DNA from 2 places in the Amycolatopsis sp. cmx-8-4 genome. Region 1 is predicted to be linked to the other one. Evidence: riboswitches for the same ligand, from Rfam matches in the RefSeq annotation. Region 1 holds a riboswitch; the other holds the start of a gene.
What was found. Region 1 has a riboswitch for S-adenosylmethionine ahead of thrC (threonine synthase). Riboswitches for the same ligand answer to the same signal wherever they lie in the genome.
Positions count from the first base shown of each region.

Region 1 (5,276 bases):
CCTGGTGCACCTGGCCGGCCCGGAGGCCGAGTGGCTGATCTTCGTGGCGCGGCACGGCGCGCGAGCCCCGGGCGCGGTCGTTCCCTGGCCCGGCGGCTGGGCGGGCGCGCTGCTCGCGGCGGCCGTCCTCGCGGTGCTCGTGTTCGCCGCGCGGTACCGGCGGGTCCGGCTGCTCCTGGCGGTGCTGATCGTCGGCGCGTTGCTGGTGTTCGTGCCGGTGCGGGTGCTCGCGCCCGCGTGGCCGCCGCGGAACTGGGCGATGGTCGAGTGCGACGTCGGCCAGGGTGACGCGGTCGTGCTGGCGACGGCCGAGCCGGGGCGGGCCGTGGTGGTGGACACCGGGCCCGAGCCGGGGCCGGTCGACGAGTGCCTGCACCGGCTGTCGGTCGACCGCATCCCGTTGCTGGTGCTGAGCCACCTGCACGCCGACCACATCGGCGGGCTCGCGTCGGTCTTCGACGGCCGGTCGGTCGGCGGGATCGCCGTCGGGCCGGGGCGCACGCCGGAGTGGGCGTGGCGGCAGGTCGCCGCGGAGGCGTCCCGTCGCGGCGTGCCATTGGTGGAGCTGAGCCCGGGAGAGCGGGTCGACCTGCCCGGGCTGGCGCTCGACGTGCTCGGGCCGCGGTACGTGCCGTCGCGCTCGGCCGGCCTGCAGGACGGCACGACGATCAACAACAGCTCGGTCGTCCTGCGGGCGGAAACGGCCGCTGGCCGGGTGCTGATGACGGGTGACGTCGAACTGGCGGCCCAGTCGGACCTGCTGGCCGATGTCGGAGACCTGAAAGCGGAGGTGCTCAAGGTGCCCCACCACGGCTCGCGGTACTCGCTGCCGGCCTTCCTCGCCGCGGTGGCCCCGCGCGCGGCGCTCATCAGCGTCGGCGCGGGCAACACCTACGGCCACCCGAGCAAGTCCACAGTAGACACTCTGACGGCGCTGGGTGCCCTGGTGACCCGGACCGACGTCGACGGCGACACCGCTGTGGTCCCGGACCCGTCGGGCCCGGCGATAGCCCGCCGAGGCGAGCCACGCGGCCCGCCCCGCCGCTGACTTCCGTTGCCCGGCAACGAGTTCCCGCCGGGGCAAGCGTGGCTCGCCCCGGCGGGGAGACGTCAGTAGCCGAGGGCCTTGTTCACGGCCGCGGCCGAAGCCGGCACGGTCGCCTTGGGGCCGACATGGTTCTCGATGGCGTCGAGGGTCTTGAGGCCGTCGCCGGTGATGAGGAGGACGGTCTCGGCGTCCGGGTCCAGCTTGCCCGTCTCGATCAGCTTCTTCGCCGTGGCGACGGTGACCCCGCCGGCCGTCTCGGTGAAGATGCCCTCGGTGCGGGCCAGCAGCCGGATGCCTTCGACGACCTCTTCGTCGGTGACGTCCTCGATCGAGCCGCCGGTGCGGTTGACGATGTCGAGCACGTACGGGCCGTCGGCCGGGTTGCCGATCGCCAGCGAGCGGGCGATGGTGTCCGGCTTCACCGGCTGGACGACGTCCTGGCCGGCGCGGAACGCGGCCGAGACCGGCGAGCAGCCGGTGGCCTGGGCGCCGAACACCTTGTACGGGCTGGCGTCCACCAGGCCGAGCTGGCCCAGCTCGCGGAAACCCTTGTCCACCTTGGTGAGCTGTGAACCGGAGGCGATCGGCACGACGATCTGCGGCGGGATCCGCCAGCCGAGCTGCTCGGCGACCTCGAAGGCGAGTGTCTTCGAGCCCTCGGAGTAGTACGGGCGGACGTTGACGTTCACGAAGGCCCAGCTCGGGTGCTCACCGGCCAGCTCGGTGGCGAGCCGGTTGACGTCGTCGTAGTTGCCGTCGACGGCGATCAGGTCGCCGTCGTACACCGCGGTGGTGAGGATCTTGGCGCGCTCGAGAGACTTGGGGATCAGCACGACCGACTTCCAGCCCGCGCGCGCCGCCGCGGCGGCGACGGCGTTGGCCAGGTTGCCGGTCGAGGGACAGGCGAGCACCTCGAAGCCGAACTCGCGGGCCGCGGCCAGCGCGACGGCGACCACGCGGTCCTTGAAGGAGTGCGTCGGGTTGCCGGTGTCGTCCTTGACCCACAGGCGCTTGAGGCCGAGCTCCTTGGCCAGGCGGTCGGCGCGGATCAGCCGCGTCGCGCCGGGCTCGGTGTTCGGGATCTCTTCGATGTTGGACGGAACCGGGAGGAGCTTCTTGTAGCGCCAGATGTTCTTGGGGCCGGCCTCGATGTCTTCGCGGCGGACGCGGCCGAAGTCGTAGGCGACCTCGAGCGGCGAGAAGTCTTCGGCGGAGACGAACTCGGGGGCGAGCGGCTGCCGGTGGCCCTCTTCCTTCGACACCAGTTCGACGGCCGGTCCGAGATCCGGGGTCTTGGTGGTGGAGGTCGTGCCGAGGGTTGCGGTCATCGCGAGGTTCCTTCCTCATCTGCCCCGCCGAAGCGGGCCGGAATTGGCACCGTGGTCGTCAGCTATCCCGCGATCGCGGGATGACAGGCTGTACGCCGGTTGCCGGGGCTTCGTCGGGCCGTTCCCTCTGCCCCTCTGGATGAGCGGTATTCAGTTGTCGGAGCGCGCGAGAAAGCGCGCCGCCTCCAGGACACCGTACGACATGGCACTCGAGCCGTGCCATGGTGGCCGCTCGACATCACCGGAGCGGGCGCACGATGCAGCAAGTGAGAAGATTCCCGGGTGACCGCGCAAGCCACCGCCCCGGCCCCGCTCCACCTGGTCCTGGGTGAGGAAGAACTGCTGATCGAGCGGGCCGTCCGCGAGACGCTGGCCGCGTCCCGCGCGATCGACGCGACGGCCGAGCTGACGCGGGCCCGGGTGTCCGATCTCACAGCTCCCGAGCTGGCCGAACTCGTCAGCCCGTCGCTGTTCAGCGAAGGCCGGGTGATCGTCCTCGAGTCGGCGCAGGACATCTCGCAGGAGCTGGCCGACGCCGTGACGTCGTACCTGAAGGACCCGGCGGCCGGGATCGTGCTCGTCGTCGTGCACACCGGCGGCGGGCGCAGCAAGGCGGGCAAGACGTTCCCGGCGGTGCTGAAGAAGGCCGGCGCCGAGGTGACGGAGTGCCCGAAGCTGACCAAGCCCGCCGAGCGGGAGCAGTTCGTGCGCCACGAGGTGCGCCGGGCGGGCGGCAAGATCGACCCGGCCGGGGTCGCGGCGCTCATCGACGCCGTGGGCTCCGACCTGCGGGAACTCTCCTCGGCCGCGATGCAGCTCGTCGCGGACGCCGGCGGGGTGGTCGACGCGGACGCGGTCCACCGCTACCACCGCGGCCGCGCCGACGTGACCGGGTTCGCGGTGGCGGAGAAGGCGGTGAGCGGTGACCGCGCGGCCGCCCTGGAGTCGCTGCGCTGGGCGATGCAGCTCGGCGTCCCTTACGTCCTGGTCGCCGACGCACTGGCCGACGCGGTCCGCACGATCGCCCGCGTCTCCGGCGCGGGCCGCGGCAACCCGAACCAGCTGGCCGGGGAGCTGGGCATGCCGCCGTGGAAGGTCCGCAAGGCCCAGGGCCAGTCCCGCGGCTGGAACCAGGACGGCCTCGCCACGGCGATGCGGGTGGTCGCCCGGCTGAACGCCGAGGTCAAGGGCGTCGCGGCGGACCCGGGTTACGCGCTGGAACGCGCGGTCCTGCAGGTGGCGGCGGCCAAGGGCGACCGCTGAGCATGAAGAAAGCCCCGGCCGGGGCCGGGGCTTCTCCAGAGATCAGCTTGCTCAGAGCGAGTTGACGCGCTTCGCGAGCGCCGACTTCTTGTTGGCGGCCTGGTTGGCGTGGATGACGCCCTTCGAGACGGCCTTGTCCAGCTTCTGGGCGGCGTCGCGCTGCAGCTCGACGGCCTTGGCCTTGTCACCGGAGTCAGCGGCTTCGCGGACCTTGCGGATCGCGGTCTTCACCGAGGACCGGATCGCCTGGTTGCGCTGACGCGCCTTCTCGTTCGTGGTGATGCGCTTGATCTGCGACTTGATGTTGGCCATGAGGCGCTCCTGCTTTCACTCGGTGAGATTCGCCGCCGCGCTGGTGTGGCCCCGCTGAAGCGGGTTTCCTCCATGACGGAATGCCGCACGGCAACGAGCAGCAACTTTAACAGCCCGGCCCCGGCCCGCCGCGAGCGCGTCCGGCCAGGCGTGGATCACCGGGAGTACGGTGGACGGCGGTAGTGCCTAGGGTTCCGTCACCGGTCCCCCCAGCCAGCAGGACAACCAGGATCCGGTGGGTCTGGTCCGAGCGGCACCATCGGCGGGTCCGGAAGGCCCGCCGTTCATCTGACGGGGAAAAAGCCTGGAGGACCCGGTTTTCGCGCGCGCGAAAACCCGTAAGGGGTCCTGTGAACACCACCGCACTGTCCTTCGTCGTCGTCGCGGCCGTCGTGCACGCCGCGTGGAACCTCGCCGCCAAGCGGGTCCGCTCCGGCGGCACCCAGTTCGTCTGGCTCTACTACACGGTTTCCGCCGTCGCCCTGCTGCCGGTGACGGTCGTGCTGGTGGCCGTCGAGCCGCAACGTCCACAGTGGAGCTGGCTGCTGGCCGCGGCGGGCACGTCGGTGCTGCACGTCGCCTACGGCATCGTCCTGCAGCGCGGCTACCGCGTCGGCGACCTCTCCGTCGTCTACCCCGTCGCGCGGGGCACCGGGCCGCTGCTGTCGGTGCTGGCCGCCGTCCTCGTCCTCGGCGAACGGCCCGGCTGGCTGGGCCTGCTCGGCGCGTTCCTGGTGATCACCGGGGTGCTCGTGATCAGCACCGGCCGCCGGGGCGCCGCCGCCGACGACCCGGCCGCCGCCAAGGCCCGGCGTGCCGGGATCTTCTACGGCGTCCTGACCGGGGCCGTCATCGCCGGCTACACGCTCTGGGACGCGCACTCGGTGACCGGCATCGGCATGCCGCCGATCGTGTACCTCGGCCTCGGCACGCTCATCCAGAGCGCCGTGCTCCTGCCGAGCGCGCGGGCGGGCCGGTCCGAGGTGACGCGGCTCTGGCGCGAGCAGCGGCGCGAGGTGCTGATCGTCGGGCTGCTGTCGCCCGTCGCCTACATCCTCGTGCTGTTCGCCCTGACGATGGCGCCGGTCAGCCTGGTGGCGCCCGCCCGGGAGCTGAGCATCGTGCTGGGCGGTCTCGCCGCGTGGCTGGTGCTGGGCGAGCGCGACGCCGTGCGGCGGCTCGCCGGTTCCGTGATCGTGCTGTCCGGCATCGTCGCGATTGCGGCGGCCTGAGGACCTCCGGTAGGGATGGTCGGATGGAAGTCCTGAAGAGCAGGCTGCTGATCCGCCCGCGCGACGCCGCGGCGTCGACCGCGTTCTACCGCG
Region 1 is NZ_JAEBDZ010000010.1:19,584-24,859, reverse strand. Features, by position in the region: gene ACLJQZ_RS22295 (ComEC/Rec2 family competence protein) at 1-1,048, shown strand, start outside; gene thrC (threonine synthase) at 1,111-2,376, opposite strand; SAM riboswitch class I at 2,389-2,522, opposite strand; gene holA (DNA polymerase III subunit delta) at 2,659-3,639, shown strand; gene rpsT (30S ribosomal protein S20) at 3,691-3,951, opposite strand; gene ACLJQZ_RS22275 (DMT family transporter) at 4,302-5,183, shown strand; gene ACLJQZ_RS22270 (VOC family protein) at 5,207-5,276, shown strand, end outside.

Region 2 (5,276 bases), on a different contig from region 1:
ACGACCGTCGTGAACATCGCGCTGCCCTCGGCGCAGCGCGCGCTCGGCATGTCCGACACCGGCCGCCAGTGGACGATCTCCGCGTACACGCTGGCGTTCGGCGGCCTGCTGCTGCTCGGCGGCCGGCTGGCCGACCGGCTCGGCCGCCGCACGACGCTGCTCGGCGGCGTCGCCGGGTTCGCCGTCGCCTCCGCGCTAGGCGGCGCGGCCCCGAGCGCCGGCTGGCTGATCGCCGCGCGCGCCGCTCAAGGCGTGTTCGCCGCGCTGCTCGCGCCGTCGACGATGTCCCTGCTGACACTCACCTTCACCGACCCGCGCGAGCGCGGGAAGGCGTTCGGGATCTTCAGCGCCATCATGATCTCCGGCTCCGCGCTCGGCCTCACGCTCGGCGGCGCGCTCACGCAGTTCCTCGACTGGCGCTGGTCGCTCTACATCAACGTACCGCTCGCCGTGGTGGCCGGCCTGGGCGCCTGGTTCGCCGTGCCGGCCACGGCCGGGCACCGCGACACCAAGCTGGACTGGACCAGTGCGCTGCTCAGCTGCGGCGGCGTCGTCGTACTGGTGCACGCGCTGTCCGAAGCCGCGACTCTCGGCTGGAACTCGTTGTGGGTACTGGGTTTCCTCGCGCTCGCGGCGGTGCTGCTCGGCGCGTTCGTCGTCCGGCAGGCCCGCCATCCGCACCCGCTGCTGCCGCTCGCGGTGGTGCGTGACCGCGCTCGCGCCGTCGCGTACTTGACCGTCGGGACCGCGGCGTTCGGCGCATTCGGGATGTTCCTGTTCCTGACGTACCAGCTGCAGGTGGTGATGGGTTACGGCGCGCTCGCCGCGGCGCTGGCGTTCCTGCCGACGCTGGGCGCGAACCTCTTCGCCTCGACGCAGCTGTCGGGGCGGTTGCCGGCCCGCTTCGGCCCGCGTCCGCTGCTCGCCGGCGGGCTCTTCGTGCTGGCGTGCGGGTTGCTGCTGGCCACCCGGTTGACGCCGGATTCGTCGTACGCCGCGGTGATCCTGCCGATGGAGCTGCTGCTGGGCCTGGGCGCCGGGCTGTGCATGCCGGTGGTGCTGAACGTCGCGACCCGCGACGTCGGCGCGCGGGACGCGGGCGCGGCATCGGCGTTCGTGACGACGTCACAGCAGGTCGGCGCGTCACTGAGGACGGCGACGCTGAACACGATCGCCACCGCGGCGGCGGCCGGGCTCACGACGTCGACGGCGATCGTCCACGGCTACACGACAGCCGCGGCCTGGGCGGCCGGCCTCGTCGCCACGGCCGCCCTCACCGCGCTCCTGCTGCTCCCGCGCGGCACCCGTTGAAAGCCGTGAAGGCCTCCTTCCCGGCCATAAGAGCCGGTAAGGAGGCCTTCACGGACGTTCGGGTCAGGCTGCGGCGACGCCCTGGGGGCCGCGCGCGGTGTGCGTGACGTGGCCGCCGCGCTCGGCGACCCACGCCAGCGCGGCGTCGGCCCGCTCGCCGCGGACGCCGAGGCGGAACCGGCCGACCGGGGTGTCGCCGATCCGGGTCAGACCGCCGCCGATGGTGGCGAACTCGACGTCGAAGCGGCCCGCGGCCTCGGGCAGCAGCGCGCCGACCGAAGCGAAGCCGACCAGCACGACGTCGACCGAGCGGTCGTAGCGCGAGGACTGCGAGCGGGTGGTCTCGATGGCGGGCAGCAGCGCCTGCGCGGTGCGGCTGGCCGGGTTCGAGATCAGGTCGAGCACGGAGCCACGCTCGACGACCGTGCCGTCTTCGAGCACCGCGACGTCGTCGCACACCCGGCGGACGACGCTCGCGTCCGGCGTCGTGATCACGATGGTGACGCCCAGCTCGGCGCGGGCCCGGTCGAGGACGGTGAGCACCGCGCCGGCCTCCTCCGGGTCGATCCCGGCGGTCGGGTCGTCGGCGAGCAGCACGGCGGGGGCCGCGGCCAGGGCCTTCGCCACGGCAACGCGGCGGAGCTGCCCCTCGGTGAGCTCGCCGGGACGCTGCGCGGCGCGCGGGGTCAGGCCGACGAGGTCGAGCAGCGAGCCGACCTTGCTGCGGCGCTGCGGGCCGTCGACGCCCAGCTGCTCCAGCGGCGACGCGATGTTGCCGGCGATGGTGCGTTCGGCGATCAGCTCCGGCTTGGTGCCGACGACGCCGAGCTGGCGGCGGATCTCGCGGAGCCGGCGGCCGTCGAGGGTGCCGGTGTTGAGGCCGTCGAGCCGGACGACACCGCGGTCCGGCCGCTCCTGCAGCGCGATGCACCGGGCGAGGACGGACTTGCCGGAGCCGGCCGGGCCGACCACGCCGAACAGCGAGCCGGCCTGGACGTCGACGCTCACGTCGCGCAGTGCGACGACCGGATTTCCGTTGAGGGCAAAGGACTTGGACAGGTTTTCGACGGTGATCACGAAGGCTCCAGAAAACGGGGCGCGCAGAGATGCGCGTCCGGCCGCAAGCGAGTGTCCGTCCTCTATGGACGGTGCATGAAGAAGAGGTGTGACGGGTCGAGCAAGCTCAGTTGGAGCGTCGACATGCGGTCACGGAGCGGCGACCCTCGTCGACAACGCGGCGTTTGGTCAGCAGCAGCGGGCGAGCAACCCTCTTCATCGGTACGGCCTCCATCGGTCCTGGCGGTAGCACCTGCCCTGCGGAGGGTGGTTGCTGCGACTTCGGCGAGCCAGGTCTCTCAGTCGCTCGGGATGGACGTACTGAGTAAAACCGATCCCGAGGAGCGAAAGCAAGCCTGTTGGGCCAGATCACACGACTGGAGGTGTCCGAATCGCGGGAACAGCGCTCAGGAAGACGTATTTCGCCGCGACGCGCACGCTCCGGCGTCGGCGGGCACCGTCAGTTCCACTGAGGACGCGTCACCTGACGGCGGCGAGCCGGGCGAAGTCGTGCACGTCCAGCTGCTCACCGCGGGTCTTCGGGTCGATCCCGGCGGCCACCAGCAGCTCGCCGGCCCGCTCGGCCGACCCCGCCCAGCCGGCGAGCGCGGCGCGGAGGGTCTTCCTGCGTTGTGAGAACGCGGCGTCCACGAGACCGAACAGCCGGTCCCGGTCCTCGGACGCCGGCGTGTCCCCGCGTTCGAACGCGACGAGCGCGGAATCGACGTTGGGTACCGGCCAGAACACCGAGCGTGGCACGGCGGCGACCTTGCGTGCCGGGCCGTACCAGGCGAGCTTGACGCTCGGGACGCCGTAGATCCGGCTGCCCGGGCCCGCGGCCATCCGGTCGGCGACCTCGGTCTGGACCATCACGAGGCCGGACTTGAGGGAGGGCACCTCGGCGAGCAGGTGCAGCACGACCGGCACGGCGACGTTGTAGGGCAGGTTGGCCACGAGCGCGGTGGGCGCGGCGGGCAGGTCGGCGTTCGCGACGCGCATGGCGTCGGCCTCGAGGACGTCCAGCCGGTCCGCGACGTCCGGCCCGCGTTCGGCGACGGTCTTCGGCAGCCGTTCGGCGAGCTTGCGATCGATCTCGACGGCCACGACCCGCGCCCCGGCGGCGAGCAGTCCCAGCGTCAGGGACCCGAGCCCGGGCCCGACCTCGAGGACGACGTCGTCCGGCCCGAGGTGCGCGAGGTCGACGATCCGCCGCACGGTGTTGGGATCGTGCACGAAGTTCTGCCCGAGCTTCTTGGTCGGCCGCACGTCCAGCTCGGCCGCCAGCCCGCGGATCTCGGCAGGTCCCAACAGTTCAACCACCGGACGAGCCTACCCAGGACAACCCGGCCCCCTCTGCACGCCCGCCCGGAGGGCCCGGCCCACGTACCCGGAGAGTCGGCTCACGTACCCAGACAGTCGGCTCACGTACCCAGCGGGTCGGTTCCCGCACCGGTGGGTCGGCCCGCGTACCCGCACGGTCGGCTCGCGTACCTGGAGGGTCGACTCGCGTGATCGGAGGGTCGGCTCGCGTGATCAGCAGGCCGACACGCGTGATTGAGCGGTCGACACACGTGATCGCAGGCGGAACCGACGTGATCAGACCCGACACTCGCGTGATCAGAGCTGGGACTCACGTGATTGGCGGCGGGACTCGGGTTCCGGGACGCGAAACGGCCCCCGCTGGGAGCGGGGGCCGTTTCGGGAACTGGGTCAGGCCTTCTTGCCGCAGACCGGCCAGGCGCTGTAGCTGCCGCCGCGTCCGGCGCGGACCTTCTCCGCCACCGCGATCTGCTCTTCACGCGAAGCCTGGTTCGGGAGCGCCGCGTACTGGGAGCCGCCGTAGGCGTTCCAGGTCTGCTTGTCGAACTGGAGGCCGCCGTAATAACCGTTGCCGGTGTTGATGGCCCAGTTGCCGCCCGACTCGCACTGCGCGATGCGGTCCCACGCGGAGCCGTCGCCGATGTCGGGGGTCGCGGCCTTCTTGGTGCCGACGTGGATGATCTTCGGCTTGGCCGGAGTGATCACCTGCTCCGACATCGACTGCCGCGAGACCTCTTTGCCGTTCTTCTGCGTGACCTTGTAGGTCACCATCTTCTCGCCGGGCGTGCCCGGGTCCTCGACCTGGGTCTTGCCCTTGTCGAGGTCCGGGTCGTCGACCTTCTGCTCGGGCGGGTCGATGGTCTCCTTCTGGTTGACCATCGAGACGCCGGTGCGGCTGATGTGGACCTCGGCACCGTCGGTCAGCTTGACGTCCAGGCCGCCCTCGGCCGCGTCCTCCGGGCCCAGGGTGAGCTTGTACTCGCCCAGGAACTCCTTCGTGGTGACCGCGGTCGTGGTGATCTGCTTCGGCTGGTTCGCGCCGTCGTAGAGCGTGATGTGCTTGAGGGTCTTGATCTGGACGGTCGCGCCCTCGAGCGGCAGTTCGCCGTCCTTCGGCATCGACATCCACGTGCCGGACTGCTCGGCCTGCTCCATGCCGAGCTGGGACAGGGCGTCACCTAGGTGGGTCGCGCGGACCCAGGAGGTGCGCTCGGCGCCGTCCACGACCAGCTTCAGCTGGCGGCCGCGCTCGAGCTTGATGACGCCGCCGTCGCCGACCTCGGCCTGCGGGGACGGGGAGAGCGAGTCGTGCGCGCCGACGGACAGGCCCGCGTCCTCCAGCACCTCGCCGACGGTGTCGCCGAACGAGTGCACGGTGGTCTGCTGGCCGTCGACGTCGACGGTGACGCTCTTGTTCATCGCCAGCGCGGCCGCGCCGCCGCCGGCGATGCTGATCATGACGCCGAGGACGGCGCCCTTGAGGAAGCGGCGCTTCCAGACCTTGGACGTCTGCCGGATGCTCTCGTCCATCAAGGCCTTCTTGGCCTGCGGGGACGCGGTCCGGTCCGCTTCGATCTCATCCGGGATGA
Region 2 is NZ_JAEBDZ010000034.1:32,692-37,967, forward strand. Features, by position in the region: gene ACLJQZ_RS41375 (DHA2 family efflux MFS transporter permease subunit) at 1-1,311, shown strand, start outside; gene ACLJQZ_RS41380 (methionine ABC transporter ATP-binding protein) at 1,375-2,388, opposite strand; SAM riboswitch class I at 2,596-2,686, opposite strand; gene rsmA (16S rRNA (adenine(1518)-N(6)/adenine(1519)-N(6))-dimethyltransferase RsmA) at 2,848-3,687, opposite strand; gene ACLJQZ_RS41390 (transglycosylase family protein) at 4,078-5,276, opposite strand, start outside.
Region 2: it holds a riboswitch for S-adenosylmethionine, as region 1 does, so the genes downstream of both, ACLJQZ_RS41380 (methionine ABC transporter ATP-binding protein) here and thrC (threonine synthase) in region 1, are expected to answer to the same signal.